Regions from separate parts of the Neotabrizicola shimadae genome, predicted to be linked through region 3. Evidence: riboswitches for the same ligand, from Rfam matches in the RefSeq annotation. Region 3 holds a riboswitch; each other region holds the start of a gene.
The links. Region 3 has a riboswitch for cobalamin ahead of JO391_RS08160 (DUF1636 family protein). Riboswitches for the same ligand answer to the same signal wherever they lie in the genome.

Region 1 (5,245 bases), 1.1 Mb from region 3:
TCCTGCGCCCAGGCCTGCCCGATCCAGCGCGGCGCGATCAAGGCGCCGGCACCGACAATTCCCCATCGCGCGCCGGTTCCTAGGAACCCGCGCCGCGTCAAGCGACGTCCGATCATGAGATCCTCCCTCAAGCCCTCTCCCGGAGCCCGTGGCGGGTTTGTGCGGCGACTCGGCGGCAAGTGTCAATCAATTTGTTATATGCTAAACATCATTTTGATGCTCTATTCTTGAAGGAAAGATGCCGCAGTTGCGAGATTCTCGAGGCCCTCATGCACGTTTCGTCGATGATTGCCGCAATGACATCAAGAAGCTGCATGATTTGCGACTGCAGAAAGGATCAGGCGATCCATAGCGCGAGGCCAACCGGCCACCAGATGACGCGAATCGCCAGCGCAATGATGTCTTTTAAATCAGTGTGTCCCGGCGCGGCCCCCGTCACCCTGTTGACCCGCCCTCGCCCTGGCCCTAGCTGCTGGTCGGGAACATCCGGAAGACCGTCATGCTGCGCGCCACACTGACCGACATCGCCCGCGAGGCCGGGGTTTCCCCTGCCACTGTCGACCGCGTCCTGAACGACCGGCCCGGCGTCAAGGAACACACGCGACAGCACGTCCTGTCCGTTGCACAGCGGCTTGGCTATGTCGCCGTCAGCGCGCCCTCGACGCCAGCGGTCCGGCTGGCCTTCCTGCTGCCCCAGGGCACCAATTCCTTCATCCGGATGCTTCAGGCACAGATCGAGACCCAGGCCGCGGCGCTGGACGGCGTGGAAACCCTGGTCGAGACCATCGAAGGTTTCGATCCCGCGGCCCTTTCAGAAAGGCTGGCGCGGATGAAGGGCGCCGTCGACGGCCTCGGCGTCATCGCGCTGGACCATCCCGTCGTGCGCGAGGCGCTGCGCGGGCTGGCGGCCTCGGGCGTCAGGATCGTCACCCTCTGCTCCGATATCCAGAACGTGCCCCGCGCGGCCTATATCGGCACCGACAACCGGCAGGCGGGCCGCCTCGCTGGCTATCTGATGGGCCGCTTCCTCGGCACGGGCAGCCAGGGCAAGGTGGCGCTCTTCGCAGGCTCCCTGTCCTACCGCGGGCATCAGGAGCGCGAGATGGGCTTCCGCCAGATCCTGCACGAGGAATTCCCCGGCCTGCAGATCGTGGAACTGCGCGAGATGCTGGACGACCGCGAGAATTCCTGGCGCGAGGCGATGGCGCTGTTCGACCGCCACCCCGACCTTGCCGCGATCTACAATGTCGGCGGCGGCTCTTACGGCATCGGCCGGGCGATGAAGGATCGCGGGCTTGCGCAGCGCGTCGTGCTCATCGGCCACGAGGCGACCGAGGGCAACAAGGCGCTGCTGCTGGACGGCACGATGGACGCGGTGATCGACCAGAACGCCCGTGTCGAGGCGCGCGAGGCGCTGGCCACGCTGATCGCCGGTGTGCGCGGGTTGCCCTACACCCCGGTCCAGCCGCGCCAGCACGTCATCTTCCGCGAGAACCTGCCCGACGAGTGACCCAAGCCACGGCCGCAAGGGCGATTGCGCCCGTGCGGGCTCGGCGGTATCTGGGGTTGGTCTGGTGCCCGGCCTGCGAGGGTCGGGATAATCGGGAATGCGGTGAAACTCCGCAACGTGCCCAACGCTGTAAGGTGGACGGGGCCGCAGATGCCACTGACCTCGGTCGGGAAGGCGCGGCGCCGGAGGAAACCGAGTCAGAAGACCGGCCAGACGAAACCGGGGCGCAGGCTGGCCGACCTGTACCCCGTTTCGACGACAGGGGAACCGATTGTCCAGTCCTGCCCAACCCGCCTCTGCCGCGCTGGTCGCGGCCCCCCCCTTTCCAGAGGCCGACCGCGCCGCGGTCTACCGTGCCATCCACAGCCGCCGCGACGTGCGCAGCCAGTTCACCCCGCGTCCGGTGGACGATGCCACCCTGCTGCGGCTTCTGGATGCCGCCCACCATGCGCCCTCGGTTGGCTTCATGCAGCCGTGGAACTTCATCGTCATCCGCGACAACGGCGTGAAGGGCCGGGTTCAGGCCGCCTTCGCCGAGGCCAATGCCGAGGCCGCCACGCTCTTTCCGGCCGAACGCCGGCCGCTCTATTCGGCGCTGAAGCTGGAAGGCATCACCGCCGCGCCGGTCAACCTCTGCGTCACCTGCGACCGCAGCCGGGGCGGCCCGGTCATCCTGGGCCGCACCCATGCCCCCGAGATGGACCTCTATTCCACCGTCTGCGCGGTACAGAACCTCTGGCTCGCGGCACGGGCCGAAGGTATCGGTGTCGGCTGGGTCAGCATCTTCCGCGAGGGGGCGCTCAAACGGATCCTCAATCTGCCCGATCAGGTCGTGCCTGTCGCCTATCTGTGCCTTGGCCATGTCGACGAGCTTCATGCCGAGCCCGAACTGCAGGCGCGCGGCTGGCGCAGCCGCCTGCCGCTGGAAGACCTGGTGTTCCATGACGGCTGGGGCCAGCGTGACGGCTGATCCCCTGCCCCCCGGCGCCCGCGTCGCCCTGCCCTGCCATTTCGGCGAATGGCTCCAGGGCCGCATCGGCCCTGCCGGGCCGGTCGGCCTTGTCACGCTGTTGCCCGCGGTCACCGGCCTGGCGGGCCAGCGCCGGGCCGGTGCGCTGGCGGCCTGCCGGTTCGGCCAGGGCGCGGGGCTCATCCCCCTGCCCCGCCTGCGCCGCTTCCTGAACGATCTGGGCCTGCCGCCCAAGGGGCGCTACCTGCTGAAACCGCGCTTCGTGCCAGGGTCGGGCACCGGCATGTCCACCGCCTCGCTTCTGGCCGTGGCACGCCTTGCAGGATACGCCGGCCCGCGCGGCTGCCTTGTGCGCGCCTGCCTTCGCGCCGAAGGCGCCAGCGACCCGCTGATGCTGGACCACCCCGACCGCCATCTCTGGGCCTCGCGGCAGGGCGAGGTGCTGATGGGCCTGCCGCCGCCGCCGAGGGCCGAGCTTCTTGTCGGCTTCTGGGGTCCGCCCGAAAGGACGCGGGCCGAAGACTGCGACTACGCCGACATCTCCGACCTGGTTTCGGACTGGTCCAATGCGCCCGGCCTTGCCGGCTGCGCCGCGCTCGCCAGCGAAAGCGCGCGTCGCTGCCAGGCCCGGCGCGGACCCGCCTCCGACCCGACCGCCGACCTCGCCCGCGCCCTGGGTGCCCTGGGCTTTGCACGGTCCCATTCCGGTCCGGCCAGGGCGCTGATCTTCGCGCCTGGCAGCGTGCCGCCTGAAGGTCCGCAAATCCTTCGCGCCGCCGGCTACACCGGCGTCGAGCGTCTTGCGACGGCCACCTGACCCGGCCTCCGGGCCGGGACGCCCTGCCTGGTCAGCGACATTCCTGCAGTTGAACCTCGTAGCGCGCAGACCGCGCGCCCACCCGGTTCGCCACGTCCACAAGCCAGGGCTTGTTGTTGTAGCTGCCATTGGCAAAGCCCGTGCGGCCCTCGTGATAGGCCAGGTATTGCGACCGCGCATCCGTCTTCGAGATGCCCAGCCGTTCGGCCGAACCATCCATGTACCAGCCCATGAAATCGGTGGCATCGCGAATGTTGTCGCGCTTGGCGCCGCGGCCGCCTTCCTCGTCCTGATACTCTTCCCAGGTGCCGTCCAGCGCCTGGGCATAGCCATAGGCCGAAGACTGGCGCCCCATCGGGATGATGCCCAGCGCATAGCGGTGCGGCGTGCGGGCGTTGCCCACGAAACTCGACTCCTGGTAGATTGTCGCCATCTGCACATGGACGGGCACGCCCCACTTGCGCTCGGTGGCTTCCATCGCCCGCAGGTACTGCGGTCGCTCGCGCGCGATGGCGCAGGCATCCTCGACATTGCGCGGCGCCGAAAAGTTGCCGCCTCCACAGGAGGCAAGGAACAGCAACAACATCGACGCGCGGAGAGTTCTGCTCATCTGCCCCTCGCGTTCTCTTTTTTGCGCAGTCTAGGTGAAGTGCCGCCGGGGGGAAACCCGTCAAGAGACGCCGCAGCGATCAGATTCCCGCGAGGATGCATGTCTGCCACGGCCGATCGAAGGGCCCGGCCAGCGAACCTGTTGATCCGGATTGTTTCCTTGGCCCCTTCGCGCCAAGAATGGACTCTTTTTGACCAAACGCGTAATAATGATCATGGGGGTACAGATGCAGACGACGCTTGCAAAATATCATATCGGCCAGGTGCTGCGTCATCGCAAGCACCCGTTCCGGGGCGTCGTCTTTGATGTGGACGCCATGTTTTCGAACACCGAGGAATGGTACGAGAACATCCCCGAAGAAAGCCGCCCCTCGAAGGACCAGCCCTTCTATCACCTGCTGGCCGAAAACGACCAAAGCTATTATGTCGCCTATGTCTCGGAACAGAACCTCGTCCCCGATGACACGGGCGAGCCGGTCACGCACCCCGACCTGGGCGACCTGTTCGGCGATTTCGAGGACGGGCGCTATCCGCTGCAAGTGCGCCTGAACTGACGCTCACCTTTCGCTAACCCCGCTGCCCTAACCTGACCCCGATGATGGATTCGGAGGTCGCGTATGGAACTTGTGGCAGAGGAACGCCCCGGATTGCTGCTGGTCTCAGTCGGGGCCGAACGGATCGACGCCGCGGCGGCAATCCAGTTCAAGGACCGGATGCGCGAACTCGTCCAGGCGCATGATGGCACCACCCGCATCATGCTGGACATGTCGCGCGTGGCCTTCCTCGATTCCAGCGGCCTTGGCGCGGTGGTCGCGGTATTGAAACTGGTGGGCCCCGACCGGCAGCTTGAACTCGCAGGGCTCACGCCCACGGTGGAAAAGGTCTTTCGCCTCACACGGATGGACAGCGTCTTCACCGTCCATCCCCTCGTGCCCGACGGGCCGCGCAATGCCGGATGATCCAGACGGCGCTGACCTGACGCTGGTCATTCCCGGCGACGCCCTGGCCGTCCGCCAGGCGCTTCAGGCCATGGTCGCGGCGCTGACCTCTCGCGGCCTGCCTCCAGACGACCGGGGCACCGCCGAAATCGTGCTGGCCGAGGTGCTGAACAACATCGTCGAACATGCCTATGCCGGGCGCCAGGGCGTCATCCAGGTGACGATCCGGCTGGATGCCGCGGCGCTCGAATGCCGGGTGGTGGACGATGGCCAGCCGATGCCGGGCGATGCCATGCCCCCCGGCGATCCTCCCCCTGTCCCGCCCGAGGGCGACCCTGCCGAGGGTGGGTTCGGCTGGTTCCTGATCCGCAGCCTGTCGCAGGATCTGACCTACCGCCGCA
Region 2 (5,245 bases), on a different replicon from region 3:
CTACGGCCGAGGTCAGCGAAATGCCCTTGGTTTCCTGAGGCTGTGAGCGATCAGAGAGATCTCGCAGGCAGTCGCGCGTGCGTGCTATATACGGAGTATAGACGCACACCAAGAAAACCCTTGGGTAAAGTGCAAAACGTACGTATTTTGCACATATGAAGCCTCAAGCATCTGCTCCATATGGTATTTTTGACGACTCTCTTACCGAGGTGGAAGAGGCCGTGGAGAGATCCGAAGACGATCTGTGGTTCCTGCCCGGTCCGATCGAAGACGAGCCCGACGATCTGCCGCCCGGCCCTAGGGCCGAACCCCGCGAGACTGCAATCCTTGACGACTGGCGCAAAGCCGAGGCGGACAATGCCGCGCGGCTCGCCCGTGTCGCAGGTCGGCTCGGTGGGCTGGACGAGCGGTTGCGGAGGGGGCCTGAGGGTTGGCGCCACAGGCTCGCCCTGATCGAAGCGGCCGACCTAAGCTGGTTCGTAGGCGACCGCATCGGGCCGGATCGACTGGCGCTCTGGATCGCCCTGCGCCTGTCTGGCGTGCAGGACGACAGTGTCGCCCTGGCACGGGTCGGGTGGGCGGTGCGGCGCCTGACGGGAGGGCCAGGGCCGGAGGTGGACCTGGCCACTTTTGTGGATCGCCGTGACCCCGAGAACTTGGCGGATGAGGCGGAGCCCTTTGCGGATCGCGCGGGCGGTTGGCTGGACCTGATGGCGCAAGCTGCCGACCTGCACCCGATCAGCCGTGCCTGCATGGGCTTTCACATTTGGAGTTTGGCGGGTCTCGGGCAGCACGGAGACCGGATGGAAGCGGCTGTCACGGCCGCGCGGATTGCGACCGGAGAGGGCAGGGGAGCGATATTTGCCCCTCTCGCCATGGGCGGGGCAGGCGGGCTGCGCGCCGGTGGCACTGCTGCTGACCGACTGGTGCGATGGCTCGACGGGATGGAGACAGCAAGCCGGACCGCGATGCGGCACCTTGACGACATCGAGGCTTGGTCAGCGCGGTCCGAAACCGAGATGGTCACGCTCTCGGGCAAAACGCCCCCAGCCTTGCGCGCAGTTCTGACCGAATGGCCCCTTGTCTCCGCCCCAATGGCCGAGGCAATCACCGGCGCCAGTCGCGCGGCCGTTCAGCGGAACATGGCCTGGATGCAGGCGCGAGGTTTGATCCGAGAAGTGACCGGGCAGGGAAGATTTCGCATGTGGTGTGCACGCGCAGCCTAGGTTGCCTTCTCTCACCCCGGCTCCGTCAAACCGTCAGCATCGGCCTTCGCGCCTGCTTCTGGCAAAAGCCACAAGAGTGCGATGGCCAGCACCAGCCAACCGATCAGGTTCACGCTTAGCACGCGCGCCGCATAGAGCGCCGCAAGGTCGGGCGGCACTGCCGGGGCAGAAACGGGTGGCAAGGGCGCTCCGAAAAGGTGGGGTGCCAGGATCAGGGCAAGGCCCGCGAGCCGCCCGGGCCAGGACCGCAACCCCGCAGCAAAGAAAATGCCGGCAGCCGTCATCGCGACAGTCGCAACCCACCAGAGTTGCCGGTCCGCCAGTTCCGCTGCCTCCATTCCGGGCAGTTCGGGCGGAAGGTCGATTGCAGGCGCAAGGGACAGGACGGCAAAGCCGATAAGGCCGAGGGCTGTGGCCGGGATCCTCCCGCCGCCGGGCAGAGCCCGGAACGCGGTCAGGCCGGCTCCGGCCAGCAGGCCAAAGCCCGCCCAGGTGAGGATCAGGGTCAGGACCGTCAAGCCATTGCGCACAAGCAAGTTGTCCGTATTTTCCGCGCCCTGCGCATCATGGCCGGGCGTTTCTAGCGGGTTAGGTGCAGGGTCGGGCTTGTTGCTCTCGATCCCGATCAGAACGAGTTCGCCCGTCTCATACCGTTCAGCCTCGACGATCAGGGGTTGGATGAGAAAGAACTGAAAAACGGCAGCCACGAGGCCCGCGATGGCACCCGCGATTACCCCGCCGGACAGCAAGGTCTTTGTCATGTCGATTATCCAGAAACGTCAGTGGCAGGGAAAACCGGTCGCATGACGTGTGTCATGCGTTGCAGCGTGCAATGCGTCAGGCGAAGCAAAACCAGCGGCAAAGATCAGCACTGCGCCAATAAGCGCGCTGGTCAGGATTGGTCCGAACTGGCTCTTCGATTGCTCCGCTGTGGCGGACAGGATTCTGGTGGACATGAAGGTTCTCCGCCCGTCACACCCGACGGGATTAGGGTTGCGCCATCGCTTGGCCGGTCTCCTGGCTCGCGGATTAACACAGTCCTTCGCCTTCCCGGGCATTGGCCCAGTGGCACGATGAAGGACCGCTACCGCATACAGTCGCGGGGGCGGCTGAGGCCTTGGGCGCCGCAATTGGGTCCGCCCTTCCTCATTCCCGATTGAGTTCCAGGACTCTGCGCCCCTTGAACACCAAACAGTGAGAGCTTTGCGCCGAACCCCCGCGAAGTCAACTGACTACCGGGAGTGAAAATGCTGCACCGGTACTGCTTTGCCGCTCTGCTGTGTCGTGCAATCAGATCCATGCTCCACCCCGTGCCCGAGGTCAGCCAGGATTGGGCAGTCGGGCCGGTGATCGCCGCAGCATGCGTCGGCTAGGTGGCGCAGTGTGTCGATCATGGCCTGCATCTCGCGCACCTTCCGTTCGAGGCCGTCGATCTGGTCCGTCGCAAGGCGTTTCACATCCGCGCTTTGACGGGTCCGGTCGCGCCAGAGTGCCAGAAGCTCTTCGATCTTCTCGACCGAAAAGCCAAGGTCGCGGGACCGACGAATGAACCGCAGCATCTGCACTTCAGTCGGAGAGTAGACGCGGTAGCCTGATCCGGTCCGCCCTGCGGTGGGAATAAGGCGAATAGATTCGTAGTAGCGGATCATTTTGGCCGACACGCCCGAGGCCTTTGCCGCTTCACCAATGTTCATGATCATGCCTCCTTCAATGCACAACTGCGGCCTGGAACCGCCGCAGCCGGAGGGCGTTTCCAAGAACAAAGACCGACGACAAGGCCATCGCGGCGGCAGCGAAGATCGGTGACAGAAGAACGCCGAAGCTCGGCCACAGCACGCCCGCGGCAACAGGGATCAAGGCAGCGTTATAGGCAAAGGCCCAGAAGAGGTTCTGCCGGATGTTGCGCATCACGGCCTTGGACAGCGCGATGGCGTCCGATACCGCCGTCAGGCGACCGGTCATGAGCACGACGTCCGCCGCCTCGATTGCTACGTCGGTCCCCGTTCCGACAGCAAGGCCAACGTCAGCCTCGGCCAGGGCCGGGGCATCATTGATGCCGTCGCCGACATAGGCGAGCTGTCCCAACGCCTTCAGTCGCTTGACTGCGGCGACCTTGCCGTCCGGCAGCACTTCGGCCACGATCTCGTCGATGCCGAGTTGGCGGGCGATGGCGCCTGCGGTGCGGGCGTTGTCGCCAGTGATCATCGCAACTTTCAGCCCCATAGTGTGCAGGGCGCGGATTGCCGTTGGCGTGGTCTCCTTGATCGGGTCCGCGACAGCAAGGATGGCAGCGAGTTTGCCGTCGATGGCGGCATAGAGCGGCGACTTGCCTTCGTCTCCCAATCGAGCGGCAGTATTCCCAAAGGGCGATACGTCAATCCCCAGTCGGGCCATGTAGCGATCAGCGCCGATCTCGATCCGCTGCCCGCCCGCCTGTGCAGTGACGCCGAAGCCGGTAACGGAGTCGAAGGCTGTGACGGCGGGCAGGGACAAACCTTCGTCTTCTGCGGCCTTTACGATGGCGCGGGCGATCGGGTGCTCGGACTTCGCTTCGACGGCTGCCAAGAGTGACAGAACGGCGGCGCGATCGAAACCTGGTGCAAGATCGAGGTCGGTGAGGCTCGGCCTGCCCTCGGTTAGCGTGCCGGTCTTGTCGAGTGCCACGACCTTCACTCCCTGAAGAGACTGGAGCGCCTCGCCCTTGCGGAACAGCACCCCCATTTCGGCCCCGCGCCCGGTGCCCACCATGATCGAGGTCGGCGTGGCGAGGCCCATGGCGCAGGGGCAAGCGATGATCAGCACGGCTACGGCATTGACAAGACCGAAGGTCAACGCGGGGTCGGGGCCGAAGATCAGCCAAACGGCAAAGGTCAGTGCTGCAAGCGCCATCACTACCGGGACGAACCACATCGTGACCTTGTCGACGAGTGCCTGGATCGGCAGCTTGCCGCCCTGTGCCGCCTCGACCATGCGAATGATTTGAGCGAGCATCGTCGCCTCGCCCACCGCGGTGGCGCGGAACGTGAAGGCACCTGTCTGGTTTACAGTCCCGCCGGTTACCCCATTCCCAGCGGTCTTCTCCACCGGCAGCGGCTCGCCCGAAATCATGCTCTCGTCGATCCAGCTTGCGCCAGTCATTACCTCGCCATCGACTGGCACCCGCTCACCGGGACGGACCTCGACGACATCTCCCGGGCGCACCTCGGAAACAGGCACCTCGACCACCCCGCCGCTGCGGATCACCCGGGCTGTCTTGGCCTGTAGGCCGACCAGCCGCTTGATCGCCTCGGACGTGCGTCCTTTGGCGCGCGCTTCGAGGTAGCGACCGAGCAGGATCAGCGTGACGATCACCGCCGCCGCCTCGTAGTAGACATATGTTGTCCCGGCAGGCAGGAGCCCTGGAGCGAAGGTGGCGACCAGCGAATAGCCGTAGGCGGCCGAGGTGCCGACGGCGACCAGGCTGTTCATGTCGGGGGTGAGGCGGGCAAGCGCAGGCAGGCCCTTGCGGAAAAAGCGCAAGCCGGGGCCGAAGAGGACTGCCGAGGTCAGGGCGAACTGCAAATACCAACTGTTCTGCATCCCGATCGTGTTCATTACGGCCATGTGGACCGACATGAACAGGTGCGACCCCATTTCCAGAACGAAGACCGGTAACGAAAGGGCGGCAGCGATTACAACATCTCGCTTCAGCAACGCTTCTTCTGCGGCCTTTTTCGCTGTCGCGCCATCATGCGCAGCCATAGCTGGGGCTGCGGGGCGGGCGTCATATCCCGCGTCTGCTACCGCTCGGGTCAGCGCCGCCACATCGGCCGATCCTCGCACTGTTGCCCGCTCGGTAGCCAGATTGACGGTGGCAGACGCTACCCCCGGCACTGATGCCAACGCCCGTTCGACCCTCGCCACGCAAGAGGCACAGGTCATGCCTTCGATAGCGAGATCGATGGGCTTTGCTGGCACATCGTAGCCCGCATCTTCGACGGCCCTCACCAACGCACCGCGATCGAGCGCCACGCCCGTAA
Region 3 (5,245 bases):
TGCGCCCGGCCGGGGTAGGAGGACAGGATCACCGCCAGCCGCTTGTCCTGCGGCGCAAGACGGGCGAGGCGATGATGCGCAAGAATCCGGTCCAGCGCGGCCTCCAGCGCCTGCGGGTCTGTCCGATGGGCAAAGCGGCTGAACTGCAGGTCGGGGTCGCGCCGGCCCGGCGACTTGTGGCTGACGATCCCGGCGAACAGGCGGCCATCCACCTCGGGCAGCACGACATGCATGGCGAGGTCAGCGGGCGACAGGCCGCGGTCCGAGGCGGCCCAGTCCCGCCGGCGCGCGGTAGACAGCGCAACCTGGAACACAGGGCAGTCCCAGCCGTCGAAGGGGGTCGTGCCGTCGTCGCCCCGGGCCGAGAAGGCGGTGGCGTTGACGATGACCTCCGGAGCGCGGGGTAGGGCGTCGGCCAGCCAGTCGCGGAAGCCTGGCGCCTTCAGTGAGGTTGCGAAGAGGCCGATCGCAGCCATCCCGCGTTGGCGCAGTCCCTCGATCAGCGCATCGACCGGCGCGGTATCGCCGGCGGTCAGGTAGCTGCGGTAGAAGGAGACGAGTGCGAGCGGGCCTTCGGGAAACGCGGTCACAACCCCCGCCGCCGGGTCGTAGAGGCCGAAATCGGGCACCGACTTCGCCCCCATCACCGGCCCGGCATAGAGCCCCGCCGCCAGCGCCATCTGCGCCAGCGCCGCCTGCGCAGCGACCGCGCCGCCCGCTTCCATCAGCGCCGAAAGCCGCCGCAGGGTCGAGACCGGCAGGGTGGACAATTCGTCCAGCCGCGCATCCGGGCGGCCATCGGCCGGCAGAACGGCCAGCGCAAAGCCCCGCTTGCGGGCCAGATCGGCCAGCGTGGCCAGGCCATAGGCCCAGTAGGGCTCGCCCCCGATCACCCGCACCATGACGCCCTTCACGCCGGGAAGCGTGCGGTCTGCCCAGGTATCGACCGACAGGGGGTGCTTCAGGGCGACAAGGTTCGCCAGCCGCAAGGTGGGCAGCGGCGCGCTGGCCTTGGCGCGGTGCCAGCCGGCGGCCAGCGCGCCAAGGTCGCTGTCGGAAAAGCTCAAGGCCACCAGGTCAGCGGGATCCTGACCCAGATCGAAGGGCGTTTCCGTCCCTTCCAGCCCGTGGCTTTCCCGGAAGACGACGTGCATCAGGCCCCCAGCACCGCCCGGATCGCGGCCTCGTCAATGTCGGCGCGCTCGGCGATCACCACCAGCTGCGACAGGCGGGGGCTGGCGCCCCAGGGCCGGTCGTACTGGTGCCGCACCCGTTCGCCCACCGCTTGCACCAGAAGCCGCATCGGCTTGCCCGCCACCGCGACATGGCCCTTCACCCGCAGGATGTTCAGTTCGCGCGCCAGCCGCCGCACGGCTTCGGCCAGCAGCTCCGGGTCGGCCACCTCGGGCAACTCCACCACCACCGAGTTGAAATCGTCGTGCTCGTGGTCGTCCATGCCGTCATGGTGCGAGGGCCGCGCGGCCAAGTCATCCTCGGCCGCCGCGTTCAGCCCCAGAAGCACGCGCGGGTCCACCGCGCCGTCGGTCACATGCAGGATCGGCAGCTTGCGCGGCGCCTCGGCCTCGATCACCGCCCGCGCCGCGGCCAGCCCCGTTTCGCCCGCCAGATCCGCCTTGGTCAGCAGAACCAGGTCGGCGCAGGCCAGTTGGTCCTCGAACACCTCGCTCAAGGGCGTCTCGTGGTCCACGCCGGGGTCAGCCTCCGCCTGCGCCGCCACCGCCGCTTCGTCCGGCGCGAACCGCCCCGCCGCCACCGCCTCGGCATCGGCCAGCGTCACCACGCCGTCCACCGTGATGCGCGACCGGATCGCCGGCCAGTCGAAGGCCTTCAGCAAGGGCTTGGGCAGCGCCAGGCCCGAGGTCTCGATCAGGATGTGATCGGGCCGGTTGGGCCGCGCCAGCAGCGCCTCCATCGTCGGGATGAAATCCTCGGCCACGGTGCAGCAGATGCATCCGTTGGCCAGTTCCACGATGTTCTCCTCCGGGCAGTTCTCGTCGGCGCAGGATTTCAGGATGTCGCCATCCACCCCCACCGTGCCGAACTCGTTCACCAGCACCGCCAGCCGCCGCCCTTGCGGGTTCTGCATCAGGTGGCGGATCAGCGTGGTCTTGCCGCTGCCCAGGAAGCCGGTGATCACGGTGACGGGGGTCTTGGACAGATCGCTCATTCGGCGGCCTCCTGCGAAATGGGGGGAACGCGGGCGACCACCCGCTTGCGGAAAATCTCGGGCCGCTCCCGCCAGGGCACCAGCCCATCGGCCGATCCTGCATATTTCGCGGCGCCCTCCAGGATGGCGGGCGCATCGGCCTCGCTCATCCGGCCATAGACATAGGTCCAGCGTCCCGCACCGGACAGGGCCACCGAACAGCCCTGGTCGCAGACCGACAGACACTCCACCGCCACCACGCGCACGCCCGGCACGCCCGGCTGAAGCGCCGCATGCAGCCGCGCGCCGGGGCAGGGCTCGCCCTCGGCCACAGCTGTGCCGGCCTTGCAGGTGATGCAGACGGACAGGACCGCCATATCCACTCCTTCGGCGAAACGGGGATAGGCAGCGCGGCGCAACCGGCCGTCCCGCCGCGGAACACCCCGTCCGCCGGTTCAACTCCTTCGCGCTGGCAGGTCTCCCGGCTTGCGGAGCGGGGCAACACCCCCCGGCCCCCACCTTCCCGGCAAACTGCCAGTGGCAACGGGGCCTCTCCGGTCACGGTCGCGGGGGCGGCTGCGCTTCAGGAAGCGTCGCTTCCCTGTCGCATTCCCTCTTCGCCTGCCCTAGGACAGGAACCAGCACCGCCCCCTCTTGCCACGGGGGACGCCGGAGTCAAGGACAAGGAACGCCGCAATGAGTGAAGAGCCCGACACCGAAGCCGCCCCCGGCCCCGAGGCGACCGAGGCCGAGCTTGCCCGCCACGCCACCAAGATGGCCAAGAAGAAGGCCGCGCGCGACAAGATCATGGCCACCAAGTCGGGCGAGAAGGGGCTGGTCATCGTCCATACCGGCACCGGCAAGGGCAAGTCCTCGTCCGGCTTCGGCATGATCCTGCGCTGCATCGCGCATCAGATGCCCTGTGCCGTGGTGCAGTTCATCAAGGGCGCCTGGGACACCGGCGAGCGCCGCCTTCTGACCACCCATTTCGGCGATCTCTGCCAGTTTCACGCCATGGGCGAGGGCTTCACCTGGGAAACCCAGGACAAGACCCGTGACATCGCCGCCGCCGCGCGCGGCTGGGACAAGGCGAAAGAGCTGATCCGCGATCCGTCCATCCGCCTCGTGCTGCTGGACGAGATCAACATCGCGCTACGCTACGGCTATCTCGACACCGCCGAGGTGCTGGCCTTCCTCGCCGCCGAAAAGCCGCCGCTCACCCATGTCGTGCTCACCGGGCGCGGCGCGCCCGAGGCGCTGGTCGAAGCGGCCGATCTGGTCACAGAGATGACGCTGGTGAAGCACCCCTTCCGGTCGGGCATCAAGGCCCAACCGGGCGTGGAGTTCTGAGTCCGGGTCTCCGGCCTCAGACCGGCCCCGCGCTCCAGACCCCGCGCAGCGCCAGAGCCGCGTTGCGCGCGGGCTCCACCGGCCCGCCCTCGGTCAGGATCAGCGCCGCGCCGGTCGCGGCCGTCTTCTGGCCGGCGATGCCGGCGCGTACCAGCGACAGGAAAGCGCGCTCGTTCGGCGTGAGCTTGTGGCGGCAGCAGGGGCAATCGGGGTTGGAATAGTGAAACACCGCCCGCCGCGACAGCCGCACCTCGCCCAGAACCCGCGCGATGCCCGACAGACGCAGCAGCGCCGCCGCGCCCCAGGCCTCACGCGCAGCATGAAGTGCGCGCGGCGTCAGCGGCAGGCTACCGTCCGCCCCCGCGCCGCGGCACAGTTCACGCAGCACCGGCAACAGCCCGTCTGCGGCCTCTTGCCCAACCGTATCCGCCTTCATGCCCGTGCCTCCCGCGCACGATCCGAGGGCGGGGGCGGTTCCACCGCGCCGAACAGCGCGCGCAGGCCGGGCGGAAGTCCGAAGCCGATCAGACGCGCCAGGGAATCGAGGGACAGAAGGAAATCGGGAGACATGTCTTGCGCCTTTCGCCAAGCAGGGTTCAGTCTGGCTCAGGGCTGGACAGCTTTAGTTGACAAAATATATCGGAAATTGCAAGAGGCCCCATCGGGCAGGAGCACGACGTTGCGCACCCTCTGGTTTGTTCTGGGCTGTCTTGCCCTGGCGCTTGGCGTGATCGGGCTGTTTCTGCCCATCATGCCGACCGCGCCCTTCATCATTCTGGCGGCGCTGGCCTTTTCGCGATCGTCCGAGCGGCTGCATGCCTGGCTTCTGGCGCATCCGCAATTCGGGCCGATCATCCTGAACTGGCAGGATTACGGCGCCATTGCCCCCTGGGCCAAGGCGCTTTCGGTCGGCATGATGTCGGCCTCTGTCGTGATCGGCTGGCTGATGGGGCTGTCGCCCCTGCTGGTGGGGGTGCATCTCGCCATCGTCGCGGCGGTGGCGGTGTTCATCCTCACCCGGCCGAGCGGTCCGCCGGGCTGAGGCCCTCGCCCCGCCCGGCGACCGGTTTCAGATCGCATAGCGCAGGATCGCGGCCAAAGACCCGCCGCCCGGCACGTCGCCGGCCCGCGCCGCGATGACCCGCGCACCGGATTTCAGCGCCCGGCTGGCGATTTCGTCCACCACGCCGTAATTGCCCGCGCCTGCCGCGGCGGCAAAGGTCACCACACCATCGGCATCCACCGTGCCCGGCACCACCTGGTCCATGTCCACGATCAGCGTGTCGATGGCGCCAAAGGTCGCCGCCCGCGCTGCCGCCGCAATATCCGTCGTGGCCCGCCCCTCGCCGGCGCGGTCCGCATACAGGGCGGCCAGCCGCGCAAGCTCGGCCGCGTGCAGCCCGTCCAGGATGCTGCGTGCCGCGGCGGAAAGCTCATGATCCGGTCTGTGGTCGGCAGATCCGGCAATCACCTCGCCCGCCACCAGCGGATAGCTGGAGGTCGCGCGGAAGATCGAGGCCAAGGGTTCGGCCGCCGCCACGATCAGCGGGCGCTCGCTGCCCGTCAGCACCGGACGCAGGGCCTGGTCCACTGCGCGCGAGAACCGCGTCAGCAGCGCATGTTCGCTCTGGCTCTCGCCGCCCGTGCCGGCGCCGGTGCGCTCGCCGTGGCTGCGCCGGCCAAGCGCGTCGGCCATGTCCTTTGGCAGGCCCGGTACCGCCACCGGAT
Region 4 (5,245 bases), 830 kb from region 3:
AGGCCCTCTGCCTTGTCCGAGGCGGCCACCCAGACGGCACGCGGAAGCGGTTTGCGGACCACCCGGATCATGCGGCTTTCGCACCCCATTGCGGGAAGGGGTCAGGCAGGTTGCGCCAAGCTTGCGGGGTGAAGTCGCAACTTGTCATCAAAGCCCCATTCAGCGCGGCGCAGATCGCCTCACGATCCAAGCCCGCCCCGATGAACACGATCTCTTGCCGCCGATCGCCCCAGGGTTCGGCCCATTTCGAGGCAATTTCGGCTTGCGCGTCGGGGTGCTTGGGCAGCCGCTCGGCCGGAACGCTGGCCCACCAGCGCCCCAGGGGCGTGACCGAGGACATCGCACCCGCCAGGCTGAACTCGGCCACCCAGTCGGGCCTGGTGGCGATCCAGAAATGCCCCTTTGCGCGGATCACACCCGGCAGCGGGCCGTTCAGGACGGCATGGATCTTCGCCGGGTGGAAGGGCTCGCGGGCGTAGTAGACGAAAGAGGAAATGCCATACTCCTCGGTTTCCGGCGTGTGATTGGCAAAACCGTACAGCTCCTTGGCCCACATCGGGTGGGTATGCGCCTCGTCAAAGTCGAAGAGCCCGGTGTCGAAGATGTCGTCCGGATTCACGCGGGAATGGCTGGTCTCGATCACGCGCGCGTCGGGGTTCAGGGCGCGAACGATCTTGCGGGCGGCATCGACCTGCGCAGGCGTGGCGTCCGCGACCTTGTTCAGCACGATGACATCGGCGAATTCCATCTGCTCGGTCAGCAGGTTCACGAGGCTGCGGTTGTCCTGATCACCAAGGCTTTCGCCCCGGTCGGCCAGGAAATCGTGGCTGGAGAAGTCTTTGAGCAGGTTCACCGCATCCACGACCGTCACCATCGTATCAAGTCGCGCAACATCGGAGAGACTGACACCCCTTTCGTCACGGAAGTCGAAGGTCGCCGCTACCGGTAAAGGCTCGGCGATCCCTGTGCTTTCAATCAGGAGGTAGTCAAAGCGACCTTCGGAGGCCAGCCGCCGCACCTCGGTCAGAAGGTCGTCGCGCAGAGTGCAGCAAATGCAGCCGTTGGTCATTTCGACCAGTTTTTCTTCAGACCGGCTCAGCTCTGCCCCTTCGCGCACCAGGTCGGCGTCGATGTTCACCTCGGACATGTCGTTGACGATCACGGCGACCCGGCGTCCGTCGCGGTTGTTCAACACGTGGTTCAATAGGGTTGTCTTCCCGGCCCCGAGAAAGCCGGACAGGACGGTGACGGGAAGGCGGGGATCTTGCTGGCTGGAGGGCATGGTTCGTTCTGTTATGTTATACTATAACCTTTGATCTAGCGCGAATCAAAAGAGGGTGCAATGTCGTTCGGCGGTTTTGTCCGGTCGGAACAGGACTTGATCCGGCCTGTCGACGACTGCATGTTCGCGACTGATGGTTCCCGGCCAAACCACGCGCGGCCGGGTGAAAAGGGAATACGGTGTGGTGTAGGCATCAGCCGCCAAATCCGTGACTGCCCCCGCAACTGTAAGCGGCGAGCGACCCCCGATGCCACTGGCCATACGTGTTTGGACACGAAGGCTGGGAAGGTGGGGCAAGCCCAGACCCGTGAGTCAGGAGACCTGCCATCGACGTCAGCAACCACCGGGCGGGGTGCCCCGGAAGGAGACTTCGATGGACGATCAACCGCGGCGGCCGGTGAGCGCACCTGCCTATTCCGTGGCGCAATCCGCGCCGCATCAGATTCTGGTCTGCAAGGCCTGCAAGCACAAGAGCAGCAGTTGCGCGCCGGGCTTTGCCCTTCTGAAGAAGCTGCGAGCGGCCATCGCGGCGGCGGGCCTTGGTGACGAATTCGAGGTGTCGGGCACCGCCTGTCTTGCAGGCTGCGTGCCCGAACACGGCGGGCCCTGTGTCGTCGGCTGGCGGGCCAATGCCAAGGCGACCTGGCTCTTCGGCGACATCGACCCGGCCCAGCCGATTGACGATCTGGTCGAGTTCTCGCGCCTTTACGCAGCGTTGGAGGACGGCTGGATGTCTGGACGTGATTGCCCCCGCGGCTTTGCGACAACACGCTGGCGCGGATTCCCGCGGCGATGATCGTCACTCGCGAAGGGGCGATCCAGTGAACGCGGTTGAGCTTTCCGGCGTCGCCTGGGGCCCGAAAGGGCGGCCCGACATCCTTGCCGACATCAGCTTTGCCGTGCCACAGGGTCAGATCATGGCGATCTGCGGGGCGAACGGGGCCGGGAAATCCTCGCTTCTGCGGCTGATCTATCGCCACCAGGCGCCGCGCCGGGGCACCGTGCGGCTGATGGGCAAGGATATCTGGCTGATGGGCGCACCCGAGGCTGCGCGCCAGCTTGCCGCCGTGCTGCAGGAACAACCCACCGATTTCGCGCTGACCGCCCGGCAGATCGTGGCGCTTGGCCGCCTTCCGCATCGGCGAGGTTGGGGCGCGGGTCTGTCCACGCCCGGAGGCGAGGACGCCGCGATCATCGAGGCCGCCCTTTTGCGGATGGGCCTGGCCGGCATGGCCGGCCGCGCTTTCGGCACGCTGTCGGGCGGGGAACGCCAACGGGTCATGGTTGCCCGTGCGCTGGCCCAACAGCCGCGCGTGATCGTGCTGGACGAGCCGACGAACCATCTGGATATCCGCCACCAGCTGGAGCTTCTGGCGCTGCTGAAGGGTCTTGGCCTGACCGTCATTGCCACTTTGCATGACCTGACCCTGGCCGCCGAATTTGCCGAGCGCATGCTGATCCTGCGTGAAGGCCGCATCCTGGCCGACGGCCCACCCGAAATGGCCCTGACCGAGGCGACGCTCGCCCAGGCCTTCAACGTGCGTGCGCGCATCGACCGCACCGGCGATGCCCCGCGCTTTTCCTTCCACCTCTGATCCAAAGGACCCCAAGATGATCCGTCTTTCGCTTGCCGCCTTCCTTCTGTCTGCCTCCTCGGCGCTTGCCTACCCTGTCACCGTGAAAAGCTGCGCCCGCGAGGTGACTTTCGACGCTGCCCCCACCCGCGCCATCTCGAACGACGTGAACCTGACCGAGATGATGCTGGTCCTGGGCCTACGCGACCAGATGGTTGGCTATACCGGCATCTCCGGCTGGAAGACGCTGGACGAGGAAATGCGCGCGGGCGTGGCCGAACTGCCGGAACTGTCGGCCAAGTATCCGACCAAGGAAGTGCTGGCCGGCGCCGAGCCGGACTTCTTCTTCGCCGGCTGGAACTACGGCATGAAGGTCGGTGGCGAGGTCACGCCCGAGACGCTGGAACCCTTGGGCATCAAGACCTACGAGCTGACCGAAAGCTGCATCCACATCGGCCCGAAGGCCAGGTCCAGCATGGATGACATGTACAACGACATCCTGAACCTGGGGACCATCTTCGGGGTCGAGGCCAAGGCGCAGGATCTGGTCGCAGGCTGGAAGGCGCGGCTTGAGGAAGTGACGTCGGGCGTGGACCGTAGCGCTCCCTTGCGCGTCTTCGTCTATGACAGCGGCGAAGAGGCGCCCTTCACCGCCGGCGCCTATGCCATGCCGACCGCGCTGATCGAAGCGGCGGGCGGGGTCAACATCATGTCCGACCTGGAAAAAAGCTGGGCCGAGATCGGCTGGGAACCGGTGGTGGAGCGCAACCCCGAGGTCGTGGTCATCGTGAACTACGGCGATGTCACGGCCGAGCAGAAGATTGCCTTCATGAAAGAGAACCCGGCCTTCGCCAATATCGACGCGGTGAAGAACGACCGCTTCGTCGTTCTGGAATATGTCGAGGCGACGCCAGGCCCCCGCAACATCAAGGCGGTGGAAAAGCTGGTCGCGGGCTTCTGGGGGCAATAGGCCATGGTTGACGCCGCCGCCCCCGCATCGCTAACCCGCAAGATCGGTACCGGCACCGGCATCGCCCTTGCGGCGGCCGCGGTGCTGCTCATATCGGCCGTCGTTGCGGTGTCAGTGGGGGCGGTGGCCATTCCCTTGAGCACGGTCTGGGGCGTCGCCCTGGACCGCATCCTGCCGGGCGTGGTCACCCCGGACTGGAACGCCGGTCGTGCCAACATCGTCTGGGAGATCCGCTTTCCCCGGGTGGTGCTGGCGGGGCTGGTCGGGGCGGGGCTTGGCCTTGTCGGGGCGGCGCTGCAATCGGTGACTCGCAACCCGCTGGCGGACCCGCATCTGTTGGGCATCTCGTCCGGCGGGGCCTTTGGTGCGGTTGCGGCGCTGATGCACACCGGACTGTTCCTTGGCCTTCTGACCGTGCCGCTGATGGCCTTTGGCGGGGCGCTCGTCGCGACCGTCATGGTGCTGGGCGTGGCCCAACTGGCCGGGGCCAGCAGCGCCGACCGGCTGGTTCTGGCGGGGGTCGCAGTCAGCTTTGTCATCATGGCCTGCGCCAACATCCTGATCTTCCTCGGCGATCCGCGTGCCACGCATACCGTCGTGTTCTGGATGCTGGGCGGGCTTGGCCTTGCGCAATGGAACCACCTGATCTGGCCGGTGGCGGTGCTCGTCCCCTGCGGCCTCTGGCTTTGGGCGCAGGCCGGGCGGCTGAACGCCATGAGCCTGGGCGACGAGACCGCCGCCAGTCTCGGGGTCGAGGTCGGCCGCTTCCGCCTGACCGTCTTTGTCGCCGCCGCCCTTGTCACCGGGGTGATGGTGGCCTTTTCCGGCCTGATCGGATTTGTCGGCCTGATGATGCCGCATCTGGTGCGGCTGGTCGTGGGCGGCGACAATGCCCAGGTGCTGCCAGCCTCGGCCTTCGCCGGGGCGGTCTTCCTGATCTTGGCCGATGCCGCTGCCCGTGTCGTCATGGCACCCGAGGACGTGCCGATCGGCGTCGTCACCGGCCTGATCGGCGGGGTGTTCTTCATCTGGATGATGGCGAAGCGGCGGTGAAAGGCTGCTTTGTGGCAATTGCCGTTGCCACCTCACCTAGGCTGACCGTCCGCAGTGGGCCGTAGTTGCGCTTCAACCGCACGCGGCCGACTAGCGCGAACCTGCACAGCGCGCAGGGACGGCATCCGCGTCAACCGCGTTCTGGTCGCTCAGTACGTGGCAGCGTGACGGAGGTGGCTCCGCGGCGCGACTAATTCGATCCGCTTGTTGAAGTGGGCACTTGCTTTCCTGTCTTCTTTGGTCGCGGGATGGCTAGCGCTTCAGTCTGGGTCACGATGGTTCGCAGCTCATGATCTGTCAGCGCAGCGGCGGCCACGTTCAGGCGGTCAAGTAGCTGCGTCCTCTCGGTTTGCGGTCTCGGATCGG

Region 1: it holds a riboswitch for cobalamin, as region 3 does, so the genes downstream of both, bluB (5,6-dimethylbenzimidazole synthase) here and JO391_RS08160 (DUF1636 family protein) in region 3, are expected to answer to the same signal.
Region 2: it holds a riboswitch for cobalamin, as region 3 does, so the genes downstream of both, JO391_RS21030 (CbtB domain-containing protein) here and JO391_RS08160 (DUF1636 family protein) in region 3, are expected to answer to the same signal.
Region 4: it holds a riboswitch for cobalamin, as region 3 does, so the genes downstream of both, JO391_RS21525 (DUF1636 family protein) here and JO391_RS08160 (DUF1636 family protein) in region 3, are expected to answer to the same signal.

What each region holds. Positions count from the first base shown of each region.
Region 1 covers NZ_CP069370.1:2,792,127-2,797,371, forward strand. Annotated here, with positions in the region: gene JO391_RS13640 (extracellular solute-binding protein) at 1-116, opposite strand, end outside; gene JO391_RS13645 (LacI family DNA-binding transcriptional regulator) at 500-1,510, shown strand; cobalamin riboswitch at 1,556-1,738, shown strand; gene bluB (5,6-dimethylbenzimidazole synthase) at 1,782-2,480, shown strand; gene JO391_RS13655 (propanediol utilization protein) at 2,470-3,297, shown strand; gene JO391_RS13660 (transglycosylase SLT domain-containing protein) at 3,329-3,907, opposite strand; gene hspQ (heat shock protein HspQ) at 4,134-4,460, shown strand; gene JO391_RS13670 (STAS domain-containing protein) at 4,524-4,865, shown strand; gene JO391_RS13675 (ATP-binding protein) at 4,855-5,245, shown strand, end outside.
Region 2 covers NZ_CP069372.1:38,228-43,472, forward strand. Annotated here, with positions in the region: gene JO391_RS21020 (hypothetical protein) at 156-1,226, shown strand; gene JO391_RS21025 (CbtA family protein) at 1,238-1,987, opposite strand; gene JO391_RS21030 (CbtB domain-containing protein) at 2,006-2,182, opposite strand; cobalamin riboswitch at 2,217-2,433, opposite strand; gene cueR (Cu(I)-responsive transcriptional regulator) at 2,459-2,920, opposite strand; gene JO391_RS21040 (heavy metal translocating P-type ATPase) at 2,934-5,245, opposite strand, start outside.
Region 3 covers NZ_CP069370.1:1,691,317-1,696,561, reverse strand. Annotated here, with positions in the region: gene cobN (cobaltochelatase subunit CobN) at 1-1,154, opposite strand, end outside; gene cobW (cobalamin biosynthesis protein CobW) at 1,154-2,188, opposite strand; gene JO391_RS08160 (DUF1636 family protein) at 2,185-2,544, opposite strand; cobalamin riboswitch at 2,622-2,825, opposite strand; gene cobO (cob(I)yrinic acid a,c-diamide adenosyltransferase) at 2,864-3,517, shown strand; gene JO391_RS08150 (hypothetical protein) at 3,534-3,953, opposite strand; gene JO391_RS08145 (hypothetical protein) at 3,950-4,087, opposite strand; gene JO391_RS08140 (YbaN family protein) at 4,197-4,559, shown strand; gene JO391_RS08135 (baeRF11 domain-containing protein) at 4,587-5,245, opposite strand, start outside.
Region 4 covers NZ_CP069370.1:2,517,630-2,522,874, reverse strand. Annotated here, with positions in the region: gene JO391_RS12230 (DUF1826 domain-containing protein) at 1-71, opposite strand, end outside; gene JO391_RS12225 (GTP-binding protein) at 68-1,282, opposite strand; cobalamin riboswitch at 1,400-1,625, shown strand; gene JO391_RS21525 (DUF1636 family protein) at 1,656-2,078, shown strand; gene JO391_RS12220 (ABC transporter ATP-binding protein) at 2,104-2,877, shown strand; gene JO391_RS12215 (ABC transporter substrate-binding protein) at 2,894-3,826, shown strand; gene JO391_RS12210 (FecCD family ABC transporter permease) at 3,830-4,879, shown strand; gene JO391_RS12205 (helix-turn-helix domain-containing protein) at 5,070-5,245, opposite strand, start outside.